One region of the Halobacillus sp. H74 genome, then DNA from elsewhere that is predicted to be linked to it. Evidence: riboswitches for the same ligand, from Rfam matches in the RefSeq annotation. Region 1 holds a riboswitch; each other region holds the start of a gene.
What was found. Region 1 has a riboswitch for cobalamin ahead of ACTWPX_RS07400 (hypothetical protein). Riboswitches for the same ligand answer to the same signal wherever they lie in the genome.
Positions count from the first base shown of each region.

Region 1 (7,724 bases):
AAGCGTGTCTTCAAATTATTTTGGAATTTATTCAAAAGAAGGGGCAGTCCTTCATCACGCCGACGACGGTGGCCGATTGGAAACTCGATTGCTATCTTCTCCGTGCAGGTGCCGTCGTTGAAGAAGACCTGGACAGCATTGGCAATAGAACGTTTATCTGAATTAAGGTAATCTTTACTGTATTGTTCATTCTCAATGGTTTCCATTACCTCTCGTAAGCGGTCGATTTCAGGATTGCGGGCTACCTCATCTTCATAATGATCTGCATTCAAAGATCCATACAGGAGACCGATAGCTGTGATGTATTGTAAACAATGATCACGATCTGCCTGGTTGGTAAGCGGTCCTTTTTTATCGATAATTCGGATGGCTGATTCGTGGGTGGTAATGGTGACCTTCTTGATCTCATGGATTCTTCCTTTTACTTGGTCATGAAGTTCAATCGCCGCTTCTGCTGCTGTTTGGGCATGAAATTCAGCAGGGAAAGATATTTTAAATAAAATGTTTTCCATCACGTATGACCCAAATGGACGGGACAAATTCAATTCTTTCCCATCGAAAAGAACATCCTGAAATCCCCATCCAGACGCAGATAAGGCTGTCTTATATCCCATTTCTCCGTTCATTGTCATCAAAGCCAGCCTTACGCCACGGCTCGTTGCATCACCTGCAGCCCACGATTTACGTGAGCCAGTGTTCGGTGCATGACGATAGGTTCGAAGGCTCGAATTATCTATCCAGGCTTGGGAGACAGCATTGATGACATCTTCTTTATTGCCGCCTAACATAGCGGTCACTACTGCTGTGGTTGCGACCTTCACATATAGAACATGGTCGAGCCCCTCACGATTCAGGCTGTTTTCCAGGGCTAATACTCCTTGAATTTCATGAGCTTTGACGGTGTATTCGAGCACTGTATCCATTTTCAGCGGTTGTTTTCCTTCTGCTATCCTTTTTCGGCTGATGTAATCGGAAATCGCTAAAATTCCTCCCAAGTTGTCAGAAGGATGTCCCCACTCTGCAGCCAGCCATGTATCATTGTAATCGAGCCAGCGAATCATACATCCAATATTGAATGCCGCATGGATGGGGTCCAATTCGTAAGACGTACCAGGTACTCGGGAACCATTCGGAACAATGGTGCCAGGAATGATAGGCCCTAAATGCTTGGTACACTCAGGATATCGAAGGGCTAAAAAACCACAGCCTAACGTATCCATCAATACGTATTGTGCCGTCTCTAAAGCTTCATGGTTGCTGATTTTTCCATCAACGGCATATTCTGCGATTTGATCTAAAACATGATCGGTCTTCTGTCTCTCGTTTATTTTCACTTCTGTCATCTCCATCTCCACCTTTATTAAATATGTAATGATTACTTAATTGATAGCCGGGGCAAACCCGGCAGTTTACTTCTAAGGGTGCAGACCGCGGGGGCCGGTATAGAGAACTCTTGGTCTGAACAGTTTGTTGTTTGCATATTGCTCTGACACATGTGAGCACAACCCCAGTGTTCGTGCAGCAAAGAAAATAGGTGTGTACAATTCAATTGGGATACCTAACAAATAGTAGACTGGTGCGGCATAATAATCCAAGTTCGGATATAGACCTTTTTCTTGTTTCATCAGGTCTTCTCCTGCTTCGCACATTTCAAAAAGGTCTTCTCGATTTCTATCTTTAGACAGTTCACGTAGTGCCTCTTTCATCAAGGAGGCTCTGGGGTCCATCTTCTTCATGTAAACCCTGTGTCCGAAGCCCATGATTTTTTCTTTGTTTTTAAGTTTTTCATAGAGGAGGCGCCGGAACCCGTCTATCGTTTCACCTTCTATCAGCATGTGCATGACCGCCTCATTTGCTCCCCCGTGGAGGTTTCCTTTCAAAGAAGCTACTGCTCCGGTCAGTGCGCCGTATATGTCAGCATTTGTCGAAGCTATTACGCGTGCCGCAAAGGTTGAATTCGGCATTTCATGTTCACTATATACCATCAAAGATTGATCAAAACAGGCTGCTTCTGAAGGGGTCGGTTCATTACCTGTAATCATGTACAAGAAATTCGCACTATAGGGCAGCTTCTGTTTTGGTTCTATAACCGCTTCCTCTTGAAGAATGTGGTAGCTATTAGCAACGATGTTAGGGATTTTTGCTAGAAGTCTTCGTGACGTTTGGTCTATCTCGACTTCATGGCGTTCATCTAAGTTTTTCTCGTAACCTGCGAGTGCTGATATTCCTGTACGTAAGGCATCCATTGGATGTGTTTCTTTAGGTAATTTACTGAAAAGGGAAAAGAAATCCTCAGGGAGGTCATATTCTTTTTTCAAACCCTCTTCAATTGAGGAGCGTTCTTCATCATCAGGAAGCTCACCTCGTAATAAGAGCTGGATTAAATCGAGATAATGCTTGCTTTTGGTAAGTTCAATCAGTTCATATCCACGAAGGATGATTTCTTCAGCATCAACATCCAAATAAGACAACTTTGTCTCTGTTGCAATCACACCATTTAATCCGGGATTGTAAGTCGTTTGCTCATGCATATAGATCCTCCTAGTATTTTAGTAAACGCTTTCAAAAAAGTGTTCATGCTCTTGAAGGCACCGGTCGTTTTCCGGTGATTTCTTCATGGACAATGAAGAAGGCTTCCTCAAGGTTCTCAAGCTCCTGAATTCGACCTTCTTGCTTGATGATTTCTTCTTTTATTTTTTTGTAGATAGCTTCCAGTGGGCAGGGGACAGAAGAAAACAGGTGGTTCATGATATAAGATTTGAACAAATTTACGGTAAACTCAGTTGAATCCGTCAAATAAAGCACCTCTAGTCAAATGAAAATCAAGACAATAAAAAAACAACTTCCAGAGAAGTTGTTAAGTTGAGATTGCAGCTATCCAGAGAGAGGAGGGAATCATTAATCTACACACCTGTCCATACTCTCTAACTCGCACTTAACACCTCCTATCCTCGTAGGTATGGATGTTCGCTGAGACAGGCAGGTCTCCTGGCTTATGATCATCACTCCCTGGTCCCTTCCCATTCTCGTTTTTAACTAGAACAGTGGTATACCAGTTCGCTCCCAAATACAGTTGCGGGACAGCATCGGATTATCACCGATTTCCCTTTTAAGCAAATAAGCTGAATGCTTACCTGCACCTGAATCAAAAACATATTCAGTTTTGACTTTTTAAATATAACAAAGATTTAGAAAATAAACAATTTTTTCTGAAGGGTAGGATGACGATATATTTGATTTGAAAATAAGTTCCAATAATCGCGTTTTTGGGTGATATCAAGTATAACAACTTCAACAAGGAGTTGTTTTTTTATGCTAAAGAAAGTCTTTACCAAGCGAAATAAGAGGTTACTATATTTTCAATCAGCTTTTCAATTGCTCATTGAACCGTTGAGAAGCTCTTTTGAAATTGGGAAATTTCCCTTAGAGAATTGATAGAAAAGTCCCTTGTATAGTATTGACATTGAGAATCGTTTGCAATAATATAGTGACAGATGAAAATGATTCTCAATATCAAACAGGAGGGATACATATGCTGAGTACCCGATTACATAAAAAATGGGCACTTCTAATATTTGTTTTATTTATGGCAACACTTCTTTCAGCTTGCGGATCTGAAGGAGCTTCTTCAGAAAGTGATTCGGCAGAGGGAGGAAATGATTCTTCCAGTGAAGAGTCGGATACAAGAGAAATTGAACATGCAATGGGAACGACAACGATTGAGGGAACTCCAGAAAAAGTGGTGACTCTTTATCAAGGAGCAACGGATACAGCGACTGCATTTGATGTGGACCCTGTAGGAATCGTTGAATCATGGGTAGAGAAGCCAATTTATAAGTACCTTCGTGATGACCTTGAAGGAACTACGTTGGTAGGGGAAGAAACTCAACCAAATCTGGAAGAAATTGCAGCGCTTGAACCTGATGTCATTTTTGCATCAAAACTGCGTCATGAAGAAATTTATGAGAAACTAAAAAAAATAGCTCCTACTGTTGCTATTGATCAAGTCTATGAATTTAAAGAAACGGTAAATTTAATGGGCGAAACATTGAATAAAGAAGATAAAGCAGATGAAATCCTGAACGATTGGGATAAGCGTATCGAAGACTTTAATACAAAAGCTTCTGAGAAACTAGGGGATGAGTGGCCGCTTAACGTTTCCGTACTTAATTTCCGCAGTGACCATGCGCGTATCTATTTTGATAGTTTTGCTGGATCCATTCTTAGAGAGGCAGGGTTCACCAGACCAGAAAACCAACAATCGGATGAGTGGGGTATGAAATTAACGGATAAAGAAAGCATCACTGAGATGAATGCTGATGTCTTTTATATTTTCATGAGTGACGATCCTGCTATTAAAAATAATTTTGAGGAATGGACGAATCATCCACTATGGCAGAACTTAGACGCCGTGAAAAATGATGAGGTACACACGGTGGATGAAGTTACGTGGAACATGGCCGGTGGTATTCGAGCAGCTAACTTAATGCTTGATGACTTGTATGACCGGTTTGAATTAGAGAAATAAATCACAAAGATAGGAGGGGCCCTCCTATCTTTGTTTCTTTGGGGAGAAACATAATGAGCAAATTTATGAACAATCGACATATAAGATGGACAACCTTACTGGTTCTTTTGCTTCTATTTATATGTGCTTCTTTTTTCAGCATAGCTGTAGGGAAGACCTCTATCTCTCTCTCTGAGGTTTGGGACGCCTTCTTTCATTATGATCCTTCCAGTACGAATCAGGTCATTATTCGTACTTCGCGCTTAACTCGAACAGTAATCGCTATTACCATTGGTGCAAGTTTGTCTATTGCGGGGGCTCTAATGCAAGCATTGACGCGAAACCCATTAGCAGCACCTGACATATTCGGAGTCAATGCAGGCGCCCTCTTCTTCATTGTAGCTTCTGCGACATTCTTTTCTGTAGAATCTTTAAGCGGTTACATGTGGATTGGTTTCATTGGAGCGGGAGTGGCAGGGACAATCGTATATCTGCTAGGTTCAATGGGGGAGGATGGATTGTCCCCTATACGCATTGTCCTGGCAGGTGCTGCAATCAGTGCACTTTTCGTTTCATTTACTCAAGGAATGCTTGTTTTGGATGAACAACGTATGCAAAGCGTGTTATTTTGGCTGGCAGGATCTGTAGCAGGTCGAGAATTAGATCTCCTTTTACCTGTTCTTCCATTTATCTCAGGAGCAATTATCCTCTCGTTATTGATTGGAAAGCCTTTGAACATCCTTATGTCCGGTGATGATGTTGCTAAGAATCTTGGGCAAAACACCGGTATAGTGAAACTGGCAATCGGAATCACTATAGTGTTTTTGGCAGGAGGATCCGTGGCTGTCGCAGGTTCAGTAGGTTTCATCGGTCTGGTCGTTCCTCACATCGTCAAAGGAATCACTGGACCGAATTACCAATGGATTCTACCGATAAGCGGGTTATTCGGAGCTATCCTGTTATTGTTTGCTGATATAGCAGCACGACTTGTCATTGCACCTCAAGAAATGCCGATCGGGGTAATGACAGCACTTTTCGGAACTCCATTTTTCATTTATATCGCTAGAAAAGGGGTGAAGAAAAATGGGTGAGTTCTACACGATAAGAAATAAAGATGAAAAATTTTCGATGCAATTCCATAAACGATCGTTGTTTATTTTAATTTCCTTAATACTTGTGACCTGTGCTGTTTTTATCATCAGCCTTTCGTCTGGGAGCAGTTATATTCCAGTCGATGAGGTAATCAAGGAAATCCTCGGTGTGAGTGATCACGCTTTCATTCTTAATGAACTCCGGATGCCCCGAGTAGTCATGGGCTTTCTCGTAGGGGGCGGTCTTGGAGTGTCTGGATTGATCTTACAAGGAATTATTCGTAATCCTTTAGGTTCTCCGGACATTGTAGGCGTTACAGGCGGGGCTTCCGTAGGAGCGGTTATTTTTATCGTATTTTTCCTGGGTGAATGGAGTGTCACTTGGCTTCCTCTTGCGTCTATCATTGGTGCGGCAGTTACAACACTCATCATCTATCTTTTATCTTGGAAAAATGGTGTGACACCAATAAGATTGATTCTTATAGGAATTGGGATATCTGCACTCACCAATGCTATCGTGACAATGTTCATGGTATCGAGCGAATCTGCCATTGCTTCTAAAGTATATCTATGGTTAACCGGTAGCTTATACGGGGCAAATTGGCAGGAAGTGACGATTCTTCTTCCTATCATCCTTATTTTGATCTTCCTTTCGATCTTCTTTACGGGGATTGTGGATGTTAAGCAGTTGGGTGATGATGTAGCAATAGGTATGGGCGTCAGGGTACAGTTTTTCCGCTTTCTACTACTTGCTTTAAGTGTTGCATTAGCCGGCGCAGCTGTTTCTTTTGCAGGCGGCATCGCTTTTGTTGGATTGATCGCTCCCCATATCGCCCGGCTGATCCTGCATAACTCGTTTGCTAATTTAGTAGTCGGGTCGGCTCTGATAGGCTCGTTAATTGTGATGGGCGCTGATATCATAGCTCGTACCGCCTTTTTGCCATCTGATATTCCTGCTGGCGTATTTACAGCTGGAATCGGTGCACCATTTTTCATTTATCTACTATACCGGAACCGAAGGGCGATGAGTGAATGATCCCTGTCCAAGCATTAAAGGAAGAACATCTATGTATTGAATTTTTAAGCCATCAACAACAACGGATATCTGCTCCTAACTTGAAAATCACTGCATCAATGATGATGAAGAAGTATGCTCAAGTTATTCCTGCTCAAGTATTGGACTCGATGCTATGGGAAGAGAAAGCCAAAATCATTCCTCTTTCCTCCTCCGCTATCAGTAATGAATTGGATATTGAGGTAGACACTTTACAGATCGAATATACTGATTCACGCTTGGAAGCTTGGGAGGCACTCTTTGCTCGTCATATTGTGCCAATAATGAGGGCATTTCACAAAGTAACAAACCTCCCTCTTTTCATTTTATGGGAAAATGTAGCAGTTAGGATCAACTCATACTTTAGAAAAGCAGTGGAACGATTTCCAGAGTATGAACTAAGAGTCAACCGCCTTGCTGAAGAATTACTTCAATTAGATGGACGCTATTTCAACAATACCGAGCATCCAATGAGTAAATTCCTTACTGCTCCTGGTTGTCTCAGTGAGCAGAAAACACGGCGTACGTGCTGTTATTTTCATAAGTTGGAAAAAAAGAAAGAATCACTCACCCACTGTCTTGTGTGCCCGCTTAATAATTGGAATGAAAAATGACTTATTCTTTTTATAGTCAGTCATGGAAGATCTCCATCCAGGAGGAAATCATGATAAAATACTTTACTAGAAGAGAATAGCGGTGGAACATTGAAGGGAAGTTATAAATAGATTGTTCTGAACCATGATGAAGAGCGGACATGTGAGGTTTCCCACTGACGATTTGAAAAAGGCCATGGATGGAAAAATTCTGAACAGAAATTGGTGAATGTATGGATATCAGACACCTGAAGTATTTTATAGAAGTGACAAGGTTCAACAGCTTTACTCGAGCAGCGGATCATTTATTTGTAACCCAGCCTACGATCAGCAAAATGATCAAAAATTTAGAAGGTGAGCTTGGAGTAGAATTGTTTGACAGATCTAGGAAAAAGCTTATTTTGACAGACGCCGGTCGTGCCATTTTAGAACAAGCCCAAACCATCGATCGGGCCTTCATTAACCTGCAGACAGAGATT
Region 1 covers NZ_JBQQCI010000003.1:191,172-198,895, forward strand. The annotation lists gene ACTWPX_RS07390 (bifunctional 2-methylcitrate dehydratase/aconitate hydratase) at 1-1,343, opposite strand, end outside; gene mmgD (citrate synthase) at 1,416-2,531, opposite strand; gene ACTWPX_RS07400 (hypothetical protein) at 2,575-2,796, opposite strand; cobalamin riboswitch at 2,962-3,159, opposite strand; gene ACTWPX_RS07405 (ABC transporter substrate-binding protein) at 3,533-4,528, shown strand; gene ACTWPX_RS07410 (FecCD family ABC transporter permease) at 4,582-5,598, shown strand; gene ACTWPX_RS07415 (FecCD family ABC transporter permease) at 5,591-6,634, shown strand; gene ACTWPX_RS07420 (hypothetical protein) at 6,631-7,266, shown strand; gene cidR (cidABC operon transcriptional activator CidR) at 7,479-7,724, shown strand, end outside.

Region 2 (7,724 bases), 140 kb from region 1:
GGTTCGACTTTTATGCAGCTCAAACTTTCAGTGACAGTATGGATAGGCGTCTTATGTTGGGATGGATGGACATGTGGGAATCTCCTATTCCTACAATAAAAGAAGGATGGGCAGGGTCCATGACAGTTCCAAGAGTATTATCACTATCCTCTGATAATCAACTGATTATGTCTCCTGTAAGTGAATTGGAGAAACTTCGTGAGAATCATTGGGGAGCTCACCATTTAGAATGGTCTAATGGTCACATCTTACCAGTCGGAGGGGAAAGTTTAGAGGTCGAGATGATGCTGAAGTTTCGTGAAGAGTGTGAGTTTGCAATTGCTGTACGTACTTCAGAGGAAATAGATGAACAAACAATTATTAAATTAGACGCATACAATCAATTGATTACGTTAGATCGATCAAAATCAGGTGAAGGAGTTTCTGGAGTGCGTTATGCGAACTTCTCTTTAAGAGAACAGGAGACAGTTTCATTGCGTATATTTATAGATCACTCGTCGGTTGAATTATTTTTAAATGGTGGTGAGTTAGTAATGTCAGCAAGAATTTATCCAGATCCTTCAAGTACTAATATCAAATTAATCGGCAGTGAAGAATCAATAGAAATCCCATTAATAAATGTGTGGAAACTAAAAAGTATTTGGAATCACAATTAAATCTATAGGGGGATGAAAAGGGGGAAGAGGTTAAATGTCATCAAGTACTTCAATTATTTGTATAGGAGAGCTGCTGGTTGACTTTATTTGTGATGATGTTGGTGTAGACTTAGTGGATGGTGTTAGTTATAAAAAGAGAGCGGGAGGAGCACCTGCAAATGTTTGTGCCACTATTTCGAAAATGGGTGGCGAGTCGATATTCTGTGGGAAAGTCGGAAATGACCCATTTGGTCATTTTTTAAAAGAATCTCTTGAAGATTCAAATGTCCATACCTCAATGGTCCAAATGGATGAGACAAACCAAACAACACTAGCTTTTGTTGCTCTCAAAGAAGATGGAGAAAGAGACTTTGTATTCAATCGTGGTGCAGATAGGTTTTTGACAGAAGAAGAGATTGATCTAGAGCAATTTAAAAATGCAGGAATCCTCCACTTTGGTTCAGCTACGGCTTTATTAGAAGAACCTCTTAAATCAACATACTTTAAACTTATGAGAGATTATAATGATGAGCACCATATCATCTCTTTTGATCCAAATTATCGACCAGATCTTTGGAGGGGAAGAGAATTAGAGTTTGTTACACTTGCAAGAAAAGCTATCTCTTGTGCACATTTCGTCAAAGTAAGTGAGGAAGAACTAAGATTGCTGACTGCTAAAGAAAATATACAAGACGGAGTAACAGAACTTCATCAACTAGGAGCCGATTTAGTTGCAGTCACCTTGGGTGAAAAAGGAACATTCATATCTAATAGAACAAATAATGGAATAGTTCCGAGTATTGAGATTAATTCTCTTGATTCGACAGGCGCTGGAGATGCATTTGTAGGAGCGTTCCTTTATCAGCTTTCCCTAGAAAAAGAGCCCCGGGAATTGTTTAATGATTATCAAAAAATTAAGAGCATGACTGCCTTTAGTAATAAGGTTGGTGCACTGGTTTGCAAAAGGTTAGGTGCTATTTCTGCTATTCCATCAATTGAGGAATTAGGTTGAATGAGATAGAGGATATATCGTTTAAGTTTTCGGTTTAATTCTTATAGAAAGAATCTAGATTAAATTCAATTTTCAAACTCGGTGCCGATTTATAGATTCTATCTTAGCTTACCCGGAATCTTCCGGTTTTCTAAGTAAATAAACACTTTATTACTCTTCAAGTCTAAGGATCATTTCCTTCGCATTTCCAGACTGATTACTTACTGGATTTTGACTGGATACTGTTCATAAAGTATTAAACCTTATTGTGTTTAATAAATTTATTCGCTAAGGGTAAACTTGCTATAACAAGGTTCTTCGCAACTTCATATTGTCCTTTTAACTAGGCGAGTGAATGGGCGGCATGATGTGATAACGCCCAACCCCTGATATGAAAAGGTTTTATAACCTTACAAAAGGTTTTGACTGGATTTTTCTCTAGAACAGCTAAAAGACTCCCTTAAGATAATCAATCTTAAGGGAGTCTTTTTTATGGATATTCTATCTTCCTTTTTTTGTTCATTACACTTTTTAGAACACACTACAGGAAATAGAGGTGCATACTTTTATTAAGGTGTAACCTTTCCCCATTTAGTTGAAAAGTGAGCAATTTCGGTCAATATCGTTTACAATGAAAAAGTAATTACATATTGGAAAAGTAGGCGCCGTTTTATTATTTCAATGGCTTAAAAGGGAAGTTGGTGCAAATCCAACACGGTCCCGCCACTGTGACAGGGAGTAACTTTGCTGGTCCACTTTGCTTATCAAGCATGGGAAGGGGCAAGGAAGCGATAATCTGGAGTCAGGAGACCTACCTGCTTTTTACACCAATTTAACCTACGCGGATAGGGAGGTGTGTCGAGAAAATTAGGAGCCCCTTTGTATGTATTGAGTTCCTGATAGTGCACATCTTTTTATCAAAAGATGTGTTTTTTTGTGTGCAAAAGACAAAAGGAGGAGTTAAATTTGAACCGAATTTGGAAGAAATTATTACCCTTATTTCTGGTTATAGGATTATTAGCCGGCTGTGCCTCTGGGGGGAATGAAGAAGCAAGCTCGACGAGTGATAACTCTCATGAAAAAAAAGAAGAACAGACAAATAGCGGAGAAGAAACAGATACATCTTATCCGTTAACCGTAACAGATGCATTGGATCATGAAGTGACGTTTAAGGAAGAACCTGAGAAAATTATCAGCACCATACCGAGTAATGGGGAGATTCTTTTCACATTAGGACTGGCTGAAGAAGTAGTCGGGGTAAGTGATTTTGCGAATTACCCCGATGAGGTGACGGAAAAGGAGAAGATTGGCGGGCAGGATTTAAATGTGGAGAAGATTCTCTCGTTAAAACCTGATTTAGTGTTGGCTCATGCATCAGGTGCGCATAACTCGGAACAAGCTTTAAAGCAGCTTCGTAATACTGGAGTGAAGGTGTTCGTTGTCCAGGATGCGACGTCTTTTGATGCAGTGTACGAGAGTATACAAACAATAGGGAGTATTACTGGAACCTCTGACAAAGCTGAAGAAATCGTGACTGGAATGAAAGAAGACTTAGAAGTGATCAAAGAGAAGGCCAGCGGAATAGCTGAAGAAGACAAGAAGAACGTATTTATCGAAGTGGCACCAGCCCCTGAAATCTATAGTGGCGGAAAAGGAACGTTCCTAAATGAAATGCTTCAAGCCATCAACGCGGATAACGTAGTCGGTGACCAAGAAGGTTGGTTCAAAATGAATAACGAGGCGATTGTTGAATTACAGCCAGAAGTTATTATTACAACGTATGGCTATTATACAGAGAACCCAAAGGAAAAGGTGTTGAGTCGTGATGGATGGGGTTCTGTTCCAGCTGTTGAAAAAGAGCAGGTCTATGATGTCCATTCGGATCTAGTCACACGTCCGGGGCCTCGTTTAGTTAAAGGGGTAAGGGAACTTGGAGAAGCTATCTATCCGGAAGTTTTCAGTGAATAAATCGTTTCAATATAGTGCTAGCTTATTAGTTTTAGTGTTTTGTATTTTTCTAGGAACATCGATAGGAAGCGTATCGATCTCATTTGAGGTTATTGCTCGCATTATAGGTGAACAATTGCTTCCTTTTTTACATATCACAGAAGGCATCGATGACATGCAGAAAGCGATCATTCTTAAAATCCGACTGCCTAGAGTGATTCTGGCTGTGCTTGTTGGCGGGGCATTGGCCATAGCAGGTGCAGCCTTTCAAGGACTGTTGAAAAACCCACTAGCTGATCCTTATACACTGGGAGTTTCTTCTGGTGCCTCAGTCGGAGCTGTGGCTGTGCTGTTTTTAGGAATCACTCTTCCCTTTGCAGGCGGATTTACCTTGCCGGCTGTAAGCATTTTAGCTGCGATAGCAACGATTGTTCTTGTCGTCAGCTTTACTAGATTAGTCGACCGTTCCATGTCAATGACGTCGATTATTTTAACCGGGATCATCTTCAGTTCCTTCTTAGGGTCACTGATCTCGTTAATGATTTCACTGACGGGAGAAGAGCTCAGGCAAATTGTGAACTGGCTTTTAGGAAGTGTGGGAATGCGCGGATGGGACTATGTTTATCTGATGCTTCCATTCTTCGTGGTGGGAGTCCTTCTTCTGATGGTAACAGGGCAAGAATTGAATGCAATGACATTTGGAGAAGAACGCGCCAAGCAGTTAGGTGTCAATGTAGAACGTCAGAAGTATATGGTTTTAATCGGTGCATCGATTTTAACAGGGGCAGCAGTCGCTGTTTCCGGAACAATAGGATTTGTCGGACTAGTTATTCCTCATATTTGTCGGAAACTTTTCGGAAGTGACCATCGTCATTTGATTCCGCTTTGTATCTTAAACGGCAGTACCTTTTTAATCTTGGCTGATCTATTTGCTCGTACGATCATATCTCCATCGGAAATGCCGATAGGAGTTGTGACAGCCTTAATTGGAGCCCCGATGTTTGCCATCATTTTAGTTAGACGACGGAGAGGAGGACAATCGGAATGATTGAGGTCAATCATCTTTACGCGGGCTATGAAAAAGATATTTTACGCGATGTTTCCTTTTTGGTTCAAAAAGGAGAAGTATTGGGCATCATCGGTCCTAATGGGAGCGGGAAAACAACTCTTTTAAAAGCTTTAAATCAAACTCTTTCTAAAGTACGTGGGGAAATTCTCATTGATGGACGTGCGGCAGATGCTTTGACGTCTAAGGAAATGGCCAGGGAAATGGCCGTCCTCCCACAACATCATCAACTATCCTTTTCCTTCAGTGTCGAGCAGACGGTATTAATGGGGCGGTACCCTTATCAGAAAGGGCTATTTAAACAGTGGAAGGTTGAGGATTACAACATTGTAGATAAAGTGATGGAGCAAACAGGTATAAAGCGATTTCGTAATAAATTACTGCTATCTTTGAGTGGCGGGGAACGACAGCGAGTATTCCTGGCCCAGGCGCTGGCCCAACAGCCTCAAATCCTGTTATTGGACGAGCCGACCAATCATTTGGATTTCAGTTATCAAAAAAACATGTTAGACGCGTTAAAGGAGATGTCCATTCAAGGAGGCCTGACAGTCATTGCGATTTTCCACGACTTGAATCTGGCCAGCCTGTATAGTGATCGACTCCTGCTTTTAGAAGAGGGGCGAGTAAGAGCGTTACATACCCCGGAAAAAGTATTGGAGGGGACTCAGTTATCTGAAGTTTACCAGTCGAGCATTAACGTTCATGCTCACCCTTATTTCTCTAAACCTCTCACGAATGTCGTACCTTCTTATACAGGTAACATAGAAAAAGTAAGTGTAGACCCCAACTATCTTGATATCTGTTCTGATCGAGTTTATTACCATAGTCCATCACCCTTGAAATGTTATTCTTCTGCAGTATTGCACCCAGGATTCGGATGGTACCGCCATTTTATCAATCTTCATGTCGACCAGTCATTTAATTGTGAAAATCCTGTTGCGTACCTCGAAGATTATGCGGATGAACAAGGCTATCAGACATATGAGACGCTAGGAATGATGACCGCAGCGATGGTCGAAGATGTCTGTGATAAAGTCATAGAGGGTGACGGATTCCGAGTGCTCGTAGTAGTGACAGCAGGTACAAGCAATGCCGTAGATGTGATCCACGCAAATCAGCATATTCAACAAGCTGTACCAGGAACGATCAACACGTGGATTTTCGTAGATGGTGATTTGTCAGAGCAGGCTTACGTGCAATCGGTGATGACAGCAACAGAGGCTAAGGTGAAAGCAATGGTGGAGCTTAATATTCGGGATGCTGTATCTGGGACGCTTGCGACCGGAACATCGACGGACAGTACATTAATCGGAAGCACCCAGCAAGGTAAGAGACTAGAATATGGTGGTTCCATTTCTCCTTTAGGAAGGGTGATAGGCAGGGCTGTGTTTGACACGACAAAGCTTGCGATTGAACGCTATTTAAAACGACGAGGTGAGGCCTGATGCTATCTCACTTGATTGCCATTACGCTTGCATATGGATTAGATCGATTGTTTGGTGATCCAAAAGGCATACCTCACCCAGTCATAGGAATAGGGAAACTGATATCGTATTTAGAAAAAGTTTGGAACCAAGGGGGAGGCAGAATAGTCAAAGGTGGATTTATGGCTGTTCTCGTCATCGGAATCTGTTTTTTCAGTAGTTTTGTGATGATTGAGCAGTTATTCGATTGGAATCACTATGCAGCAATTGGATTGGAAGCTGTACTCATTTGGACGACCATTGCTGAAAAAGGACTTCGTCAAGCTGCAATGGAAGTGTATCGTCCATTAAAGAAAGGGGACCTTCCGAGAGCGAGAAAGTATTTATCCTATATCGTCGGGCGTGACACCGATCATTTAGAAGAGCCTCAGATTGTAAGAGGGACAGTAGAAACAGTGGCAGAGAACATTAGTGATGGGGTAACAGCCCCGCTATTTTATGCCCTGATCGGAGGAGCCCCTCTCGCCATTGCCTATCGCGCAATCAACACCTGTGATTCCATGGTGGGCTACAGAAATGAGCGTTTTAAGGATTTTGGGTTTGTCTCTGCCAAATTGGATGATCTTTTTAACTTGATTCCAAGTCGGCTAACTGCTTTTGTGATGATTCTTTTTTCATCTTTTTCTATAAAAGAAAAACAGAAGCTGTTTCAGGAACTTCTCGTGCAGGCGCGGCGTCATCCAAGCCCAAACAGCGGTTGGGGAGAAGCGGCGGCTGCTTTACTTCTGGAGGTGCAATTAGGGGGGATAAATTATTATTTTGGCGAAAAATCAGAACGACCGAAGATTGGAAAAGCCTTGAGATCCCCAGCTGCTTATCATATCGAACAGGTGAACCATCTTTTAGCTATTACGGTCTGGATGTGGATGTTATTACTATGGTTAGGAGGAATCGGAATTGAATTGGCCATCACATGGAGCGAATCCAACTAAACTTTATAAAAAAATGAATGCGGAACCACCAACGTCGTTGCTTGATTTCAGCGTAAATACCAATCCATTTGGTTCGCCGGAGGGATTAAAATCCCATTTAGAAAAAATTCTCGGAAAAATTCATAGTTACCCTGACCCAGACAGTGAGCGCTTGCATCAAAGACTAGCCGAACACCATGAGGTGTCGTTAGACAATGTGTTGCTAGGCAATGGTGCATCCGAACTGATATATCTATTTGCTCAATTATGGCAAGGCAAGCATATAGGGATTGTCCAGCCGACATTTTCTGAGTACCAAAAGGCGTGTCAAGCCTATGGATGCACGATTTATCCGATCATGTTAGAAGAGCAGCATCAGTTTGCCTTACACCAATCGGATTATGAATCCTATTTGGAGAAGATTGACGTCCTCATTCTATGTCATCCAAATAATCCGACAGGAGCCATGTACCATCCACTCGTCTTACGGGATCTGATCTGCCAGTGTGAACAAAAAGGAATCGTTGTATTGATAGACGAAGCCTTCCACGACTTTGTGATAGATGAATCGTTCTATTCTCCGAGTGTTTTGGAAAACTCAAATGTCATTCTCCTTCGATCACTGACGAAAATGTTTGCTATTCCTGGTTTGCGACTCGGATATGTGCTGGGGGATCCCTCCCTGATCAA
Region 2 covers NZ_JBQQCI010000003.1:50,662-58,385, forward strand. The annotation lists gene ACTWPX_RS06740 (glycoside hydrolase family 32 protein) at 1-656, shown strand, start outside; gene ACTWPX_RS06745 (carbohydrate kinase family protein) at 691-1,647, shown strand; cobalamin riboswitch at 2,270-2,459, shown strand; gene ACTWPX_RS06750 (helical backbone metal receptor) at 2,593-3,594, shown strand; gene ACTWPX_RS06755 (FecCD family ABC transporter permease) at 3,557-4,621, shown strand; gene ACTWPX_RS06760 (adenosylcobinamide amidohydrolase) at 4,618-6,084, shown strand; gene cbiB (adenosylcobinamide-phosphate synthase CbiB) at 6,084-7,055, shown strand; gene cobD (threonine-phosphate decarboxylase CobD) at 7,021-7,724, shown strand, end outside.
Region 2: another riboswitch for cobalamin. It lies ahead of ACTWPX_RS06750 (helical backbone metal receptor); the one in region 1 lies ahead of ACTWPX_RS07400 (hypothetical protein).

Region 3 (7,724 bases), on a different contig from region 1:
AAGGAAGCGCTTGAGAACCAAGCGGGTGCCATTCCAAAAACTTTCCGTACAGATGCTGTCATTTATGAACGCAAGAACCAGGGCGTGACTGGAGCTGAGCCTGAACTTGAAGAGATTAAAGAGGGCACATCGACTATGAATAATCCTTTGAAGTTCGAAGAGTTTGCTTTGTACCAGGCAAGTTACCAATTGAATGAATTCAATGAAATGACCTTCAAGATTCATGACAAGGGTGATGAAGATACAACTTATGGCGAATTCACTGTCGACCTTTCAAACCCTAGAGCTTCTTATGAGCTTGAAAGTGGGTATCGTGTAGAGGTTGCGAACTATTTCCCGGAGTACGAGATGGATGAAGGAGAGCCGGTTTCGGTATCCAAATATCCGCGGAATCCTGCTTTCGTCTTTAACGTCTTTCCGCCGGGTGAATCAGAACCTGAAACCAGCTTTCTGGGCATTGGAGCGAATATCGCAGCAAGTGAAGACAACCAATACAAGCTTGGACTGGTCAACTTTGATGTAAGAGATGTGACAGGTCTGACAGTGAAAAAAGACCATACGTTAGGTATTATTTCAGTAGGTGGAGCAATCTTTATGTTCGGGGTGATTATTGGTATGTATTGGAACCACCGCCGTATATGGTTGCAGCCACGTGAAAATGGTGTTTGGATTGCCGGCCATACCAACAAAAACTGGTACGCTTTAAGAATGGATATAGATAAAGCGCTCGATGGAACCAACATAGAATCACCTATAGATCAATATGAAATGAAATCATAATGTCAGGAGGATGAAAAATGGGAGATATGACGACCATTAGTAGCAACTTGCTCTATGCTGCTTTTTTCATCTATTTAATTGCGACCTTCTTCTTCGGTGGCACGATTCGTGATAAGAAGAAAGGAAAAAGTAAAGTAGCAGGAAATATCGGGATTACCCTCACGGTTATCGGTTTCCTCTCACAAGTGGGGTATTTCTTTACACGGTGGGTGGCTAGTGGACATGCACCGGTAAGTAATCTGTTTGAATATACAACATTCTTCGGGATGATGCTTGTATTTGCGTTTATCGTACTCTACTTCATTTATCGGGTGGATTTGTTAGGTCTTTTCGCCTTGCCGATTGCCGTACTGTTGATCGCTTTTGCAAGCATGTTCCCGACAGAAATTTCGCCGCTCGTACCATCTCTTCAGTCCCATTGGTTGTATATCCATGTCACAACCGCTTCCCTGGGACAAGGGATTTTATCAGTAAGTTTTGTGGCAGGACTGATTTTCTTAATCCATCAAGTTGATCAAACGAAGCGCTCCAAACATACGGTTTGGCTTGAGTTTGTGATTTATGTCATAGCTACAACGGTAGCCTTCATTATTTTATCTTCTACTTTCAGTGCTCTTGATTATGAAGCGACTTTTCAAGCACCGATTGAAGGGGAAGCAAGTGAAGTCACTTATGAGATGCCTGCCATTGCAGGACCCTATAACGGAGAATTGATGACCGAAAATTCGATGTCTCCATTATTCCAGGCCCCTGAATGGATGCGTGGCCAGGATGCAGCTAAGAAGTTGAACACCTTCTTATGGGCGATCTTGGGTGGGTTGGTTCTTTATTGGGCCATCCGTTTGATCTTACGCAAGCGCGTCGCTGCAGCCATCCAGCCGTTGTTGAAAAAAGTGAATCCGGAGCTTGTAGACGAAGTCTCATATCGCGCGGTAGCCATCGGATTTCCTGTCTTCACACTCGGTGCTCTCATCTTTGCAATGATTTGGGCACAACAAGCCTGGGACCGCTTCTGGGGTTGGGATCCTAAGGAAGTATGGGCACTGATCACATTCTTCTTTTATGCCGCTTATCTGCACTTGCGTTTATCAAGAGGCTGGCAAGGTATGAAGTCAGCTTGGTTAGCTGTGGGTGGATTCGGAATCATTATGTTCAACTTGATTGCCGTTAATTTAATCATTTCTGGATTACATTCTTATGCGTAACCTATTTCAAAGGCAGGCGGGGGCTAAGGGCTCTTTCCTGCCCTTTTGTATAGGCAGAACAATAATCTCAGTTGTATGGAGGTAGGTAGCAATGGAACAAGAAGCAAGAGTGCTGGTTGTTGATGATGAGGAACGCATTCGCCGGTTGATCCGGATGTACTTAGAAAGAGAAGGTTACACGATCGATGAGGCTGAAGATGGGGAAGAGGCGTTGAAAAAAGCGATTCATAGTGATTACGACGTCATCTTACTTGATTTGATGCTCCCAGGTAAGGATGGCATAGAAGTTTGTAAAGAATTGCGTGAAAAGAAAGCGACACCTGTCATCATGCTCACAGCTAAAGGCGAAGAAGCGAACAGGGTCCAAGGATTTGAAGTGGGTACAGATGATTATATTGTTAAACCTTTCAGTCCAAGAGAAGTTGTATTAAGAGTCAAAGCTCTTTTAAGAAGGTCTTCTACTACGAAGTTTTTAGAAACGGATACATCAGCTCGAAACGTCCTTGTATTTCCTCATATGACGATTGATAACGATGCCCACCGGGTGACAGCAGACGGAGGAGAAGTCGCTTTGACACCGAAGGAATATGAGCTATTGAATTACATGGCTCAAACACCGGATAAAGTTTTTGACCGTGAACAACTGTTGAAAGAAGTGTGGCAGTATGAGTTTTTTGGTGATTTGAGGACAGTCGATACCCATGTGAAAAGACTAAGAGAGAAATTGAGTAAAGTCTCTGCAGAAGCAGCAGGAATGATTGTGACTGTATGGGGAATCGGCTATAAATTCGAGGTAAGTGGTGATTGATGTTCTGGCGTAGTGTTGTCGGTAAGCTTTGGTTTACCATTCTTCTCTTGGTATGCTTCGTCTTATTCATATTGACTATCCTGTTACTAGAATTTTTCCAAAACTATCATATTCTTGAAGCAGAAAAACATTTATTGCAAACGGCTGATAAAATATCCGACGTCGTCGATCGATACGAAGGCGAGCAGGACTTATTATTATCAACAACTGCCATGGTCAAAGACCCTGCCAGCAGGGCGATCATCGTCCGAGGGACGGATGATGTCATCGTAGCGGAGAGTGAATCGTCCAACCTGCCGATGGTTGATTATAATTGGTTCAAAAACGATGCAGAACTGTCGTCAGTGTTGGAAGAAGGCGATGACGTGAAGAAAATCGCGGATATGGGTACAAATGCGACTGGTGTCATGGTGGTCGGCACCCCTTTAAACAATAAAGATGGAGCCGTGTTCGTCTACCAGTCTTTGGACACGATAGAAGAAACATCTGAACAAACAACGAAAATCATCTTTTTAGGTGCCGGTATCGCGATTATTTTGACGACCATTTTTGCTTTTTTCCTTTCGACAAGGATAACTGCCCCATTGATTAAGATGCGGGAAGGGGCATTAGATTTAGCAAAAGGGGAATTCAACACGAAAATCCCTATTCGCACCCATGATGAAATCGGGGAACTTGCCATGGCTTTCAACAGAATGGGAAGAGAATTAAAATTCCACATTAACGCTTTGAATCAGGAAAAAGAGCAATTATCAGGGATTTTAAGGTCGATGGCGGATGGAGTCATTACCCTGAATCGACAAGGAGATGTCCTGATTTCAAACCCTCCTGCACAGCAGTACTTGGAAGCTTATGAGTTCGAAAAAAATGGTGTATCATCGGTTCCAGAACGGATTCCATTACCAGAACCATTAAGAGAGCTGTTCAATAGTGTCATATCTGAAGAACATGAATCAATGACAGAAGTAGCCCTCCAAGGTCGTTCATGGGTGATTATCATGACACCTTTATATGATAAACATAAAGTTCGTGGCGCTGTTGCAGTGTTAAGGGATATGACAGAGGAAAGACGTTTGAATAAATTGCGCAAAGATTTCATTGCTAATGTATCTCATGAATTGCGTACACCGATTTCAATGCTTCAGGGCTATAGTGAAGCGATTGTAGATGACATAGCGGAGAGTAAAGAGGATAAAAACGAACTAGCTCAAATCATTCACGACGAATCACTCCGTATCGGACGGTTGGTCAATGAACTGCTGGATTTGGCTCGGATGGAAGCTGGTCATATCCAATTGTCAATAGAATCAACTGAGATTAGTCCTTATATGCAGAGGATCATCCGTAAGTTCCAGGGTCTTGCCAATGACAAGAACATCGTGCTGAAATCGTCAGTGGAGGATTCATTACATCACTTGTCTTTTGATCCAGACCGGATTGAACAAGTGTTCACGAATTTAATAGATAATGCGATCCGCCATACCGATAGTGAAGGGGAGGTCCGGGTAGCAATCGAGGATGGTATGGAAGAATGGACGGCTTCGGTCCGCGACTCAGGATTAGGAATCGCTGAAGAAGATCTTCCTTTTGTTTTTGAACGTTTTTACAAAGCGGATAAATCCAGGAAGAGAGAGAACAAGAATTATAAAAAAGGCACTGGGCTTGGCCTGGCGATTGCGAAAAATATTGTTGAAGCGCATGGCGGCACGATCAGTGTGCACAGTAAATTAGGGGAAGGTACGACATTTTCCTTCCGTATTCCTAAAGGGAATGATAATTGAATAAGTTGCTAAATTATGACTCATCATGTATTCTATGATTGGAACTTCATATGAAGAGGAATCAGGTGTCTGTAATAGACCTAATAGGGAATCTGGTGGAATACCAGAACTGTCCTCGCAACTGTAAGTGTAGACGAAAAGGAATATCCACTGTGCATTCGCATGGGAAGGGTCCTGAGTAGAAAGAGACACAAGTCAGTAGACCTGCCTGATCCATTGTTTCAAAGCTTCGGGGATTGAGCATTTGAGACAACCGATCGGTATTAGAAAAACGTTCTATGTAACCTATCTGGTTTGTCTTAAGCTTGTCCTTTATTATTAAGGGCGAGCTTTTTTTGTTGGACATATGAGAGGATTCGGTATTCGTTTTCTATACATACTTGACGTTGGTTGTCTGATCTCTTTTCTAATCAAAGCGATGAAACGTAATAGTAAAAGGGAGAGGTAGTAAATGAATAAACTTTATTCGATGTTATTGGCGTTCGTATTGGCTGTAGGAATGCTTGCAGGATGTGGAGCACAAGAAGAAGGGGACGAAGCGAATGCTACTCAAGAAGAGGCACAGGAGGTAACACTCCAAGTCGATGTTTCTAAAAATAAGGGTGAAGAAATGTTAGCTGAAGAAGAAATTACTGTAGAAGAAGGTACGACCTTGATGGAAGTGATGGAAGATAACTTTGAGGTTGAACAGACGGAAGGTTACATCAACAGCATTGAAGGAATTGCAGGGGATGACAAAGAAAAAATGGCTTGGATATATACCATCAATGGGGAAGATGCGACTGTAGGTGCGAATGAGTACGAAGTTGAAGAAGGAGACGAAATCGTTTTTGACTACCAATCGTGGGAATGATGAGGAATGAACACTTATAAACTGACACTGATAGCCATGCTTGCATCCATTGCCGTTGCAGGCAGAATGGCGCTGGCAAATATACCGAATGTCCAGCCTGTCACAGCTATTATCATCATTGCCGGCTTTTGGCTCGGACCTGCTGCCGGAATCATGATTGCCTTACTGACGACGATTGTTTCCAACATGGTATTAGGCATGGGGTTTTGGACGATTTGGCAGATTGTTGCTTGGGCTCTGATCGGAATTTCAGCAGGAATGCTGGGTAAGTATTGGGGCAGACTTCCTGTATGGGGCTTGTCAATCTTTGGTTTTTTCAGTGGTCTCTTTTATGGAGTTGTCCTTTCCTTGACGATGCGTGCAGCAGGACAATCATTTTGGGCGTATTATTTAAGTGGCTTACCAATGGATATCAATCATGCCATTTCCAATACCGCATTCATATTTATTCTGTCTCCGGTCCTTGGCACATTGTTCTATCGTTACCTAAAAAGGAATGAGATATCAAAAGCATCTTAAATTATTTTATAGGAAACAAGGCTGGGACAAAAGAATTTTCCCGCTAGAAACCCGAACGAAATTTCGTTCGGGTTTTCTTTATGAAACAATAAATGCTTACGCCGCTCGGGCAACATACTTGAGGCCACTGAAAAACCCTTTTCAATCTAGAGGAACTGTTAAAGTTTGTTGTTGCTTCTCACGAATCGCTTGTCGGTGGATGCTTGCCGCGGGCACGGCCTCAGCTAACTTGGTCAAGAAGATCACTTGACCAAGTGGATCTTCGGCTCGCGCTGTTCCCGCAGGCGTCACCACCGAACGCTCCTCGTGGAAGCAACGCTGCCTATCTAAAAAGAGTGATTTTCTTTGACTTATAAATGTTTCATCGAAATAAAGAACCCGAGTTGAACGATAAAATCGTACTGCCCGGCCTTTCTGTGATGCAAAACTAAGAAAGTTGCAGTTCTTCAGTAGCCTCAACATACTTCGCTTTCAGGGGACACGGCCTCAGCCTTCTCAGAAAGCAAACTACCGAGCACCCGCTTGTTTTAGGTGAACTGAGTCTTTTTCATCAGGAGAGGCAGGTTCCCTTTTTCTTTTACACATATTAAGATAGATAGTGTAACTTTTCCTTTACATAAAACGACTATATAGGAGACCCGGGAGGTACTAGCATTGAAATCGTTCTTTGATGAACTTTATGAAAATTACCATCGTGACCTTTTTCAATTTCTTATCTACATGGTCAAAGATCGTGACCTCGCAGAAGATCTTGTCCAAGATGTATATATTAAAGTCATAAAATCTTATGAATCATTCAGCGGCCGCAGCACTGAAAAAACCTGGTTGTTTTCCATTGCCAGACATGTAGCCATTGATCATTTCAGAAAGCAAAAACGGAAACGTAACAAAATCATGGAATTTTTTGACTGGAGTGAAAAAGGAGAACAACTCAGAGACCATGAGACATTACCAGATGAAGTTGCCGTACAGAAAGATGAGGTCCAGCGGGTGTACAGAGCTTTGGATGAGTGTACTGTAGATCAGAGAAGTGTCATCATTTTACGGTTCATACAAGGAATGTCGATTCAGGAAACGGCTGAAATATTAGAGTGGAGCGAAAGTAAAGTGAAAACAACTCAACATCGGGCGATGAAAGCTTTGAAGACGATTATGGGACAAGAGGATAAAGGGGGTGGCGAACGTGAAGAAGCGTAAAGAAGAGGAGATTGAATCATTATTAAAAGAACTCCCGCGTGTAGAGGACCGACAATCTAAAGAGGATTTGTACCGCAGTATCTCACCAAAACTCAATAAACAAAAACGGAAAGTGGCTCCATGGGTATTACCAACAGTAGCTTCAGTTGCAGTTGTCCTTTTAATGGCTGTCTTCATACCTGTTTTTTTCGGCAATATGAACCCATCAACAATGGAGGAATCATCTAATGATGAACGTGCTGCATCTGAATCCTCCTCAACAGAAGAAGAAAAGGAAGATACTGGTCAGGATTCCGCTCTATTAGAGGACGAGGAAGATCATTCTGATAAGGGAGAGGAATCTTCAAAGATACAAGAAGTAAAACCAAATGATGAAGAGGCCGTTGAGGAAGAGACGGTCCCACCAGATGAACCTGATTCCCAAGAAGGTGAAGCTATACAGGAAAGCACAAACCTTGATTCGCTGATCATGGCTTCATCTGAACAACCAGCCCCCATTGTTGCTCATCCGGGGATGAATGCGGAAGTGATTATTCCTCTAGCCGCTTCATCAAACAACAATATTCCTTTTGGAGCCATGG
Region 3 covers NZ_JBQQCI010000002.1:413,940-421,663, reverse strand. The annotation lists gene resB (cytochrome c biogenesis protein ResB) at 1-780, shown strand, start outside; gene ccsB (c-type cytochrome biogenesis protein CcsB) at 798-1,985, shown strand; gene ACTWPX_RS05370 (response regulator transcription factor) at 2,077-2,793, shown strand; gene ACTWPX_RS05365 (ATP-binding protein) at 2,793-4,574, shown strand; cobalamin riboswitch at 4,621-4,800, shown strand; gene ACTWPX_RS05360 (DUF4430 domain-containing protein) at 5,026-5,427, shown strand; gene ACTWPX_RS05355 (ECF transporter S component) at 5,434-5,946, shown strand; gene ACTWPX_RS05350 (hypothetical protein) at 6,088-6,240, opposite strand; gene sigX (RNA polymerase sigma factor SigX) at 6,601-7,143, shown strand; gene ACTWPX_RS05340 (hypothetical protein) at 7,130-7,724, shown strand, end outside.
Region 3: another riboswitch for cobalamin. It lies ahead of ACTWPX_RS05360 (DUF4430 domain-containing protein); the one in region 1 lies ahead of ACTWPX_RS07400 (hypothetical protein).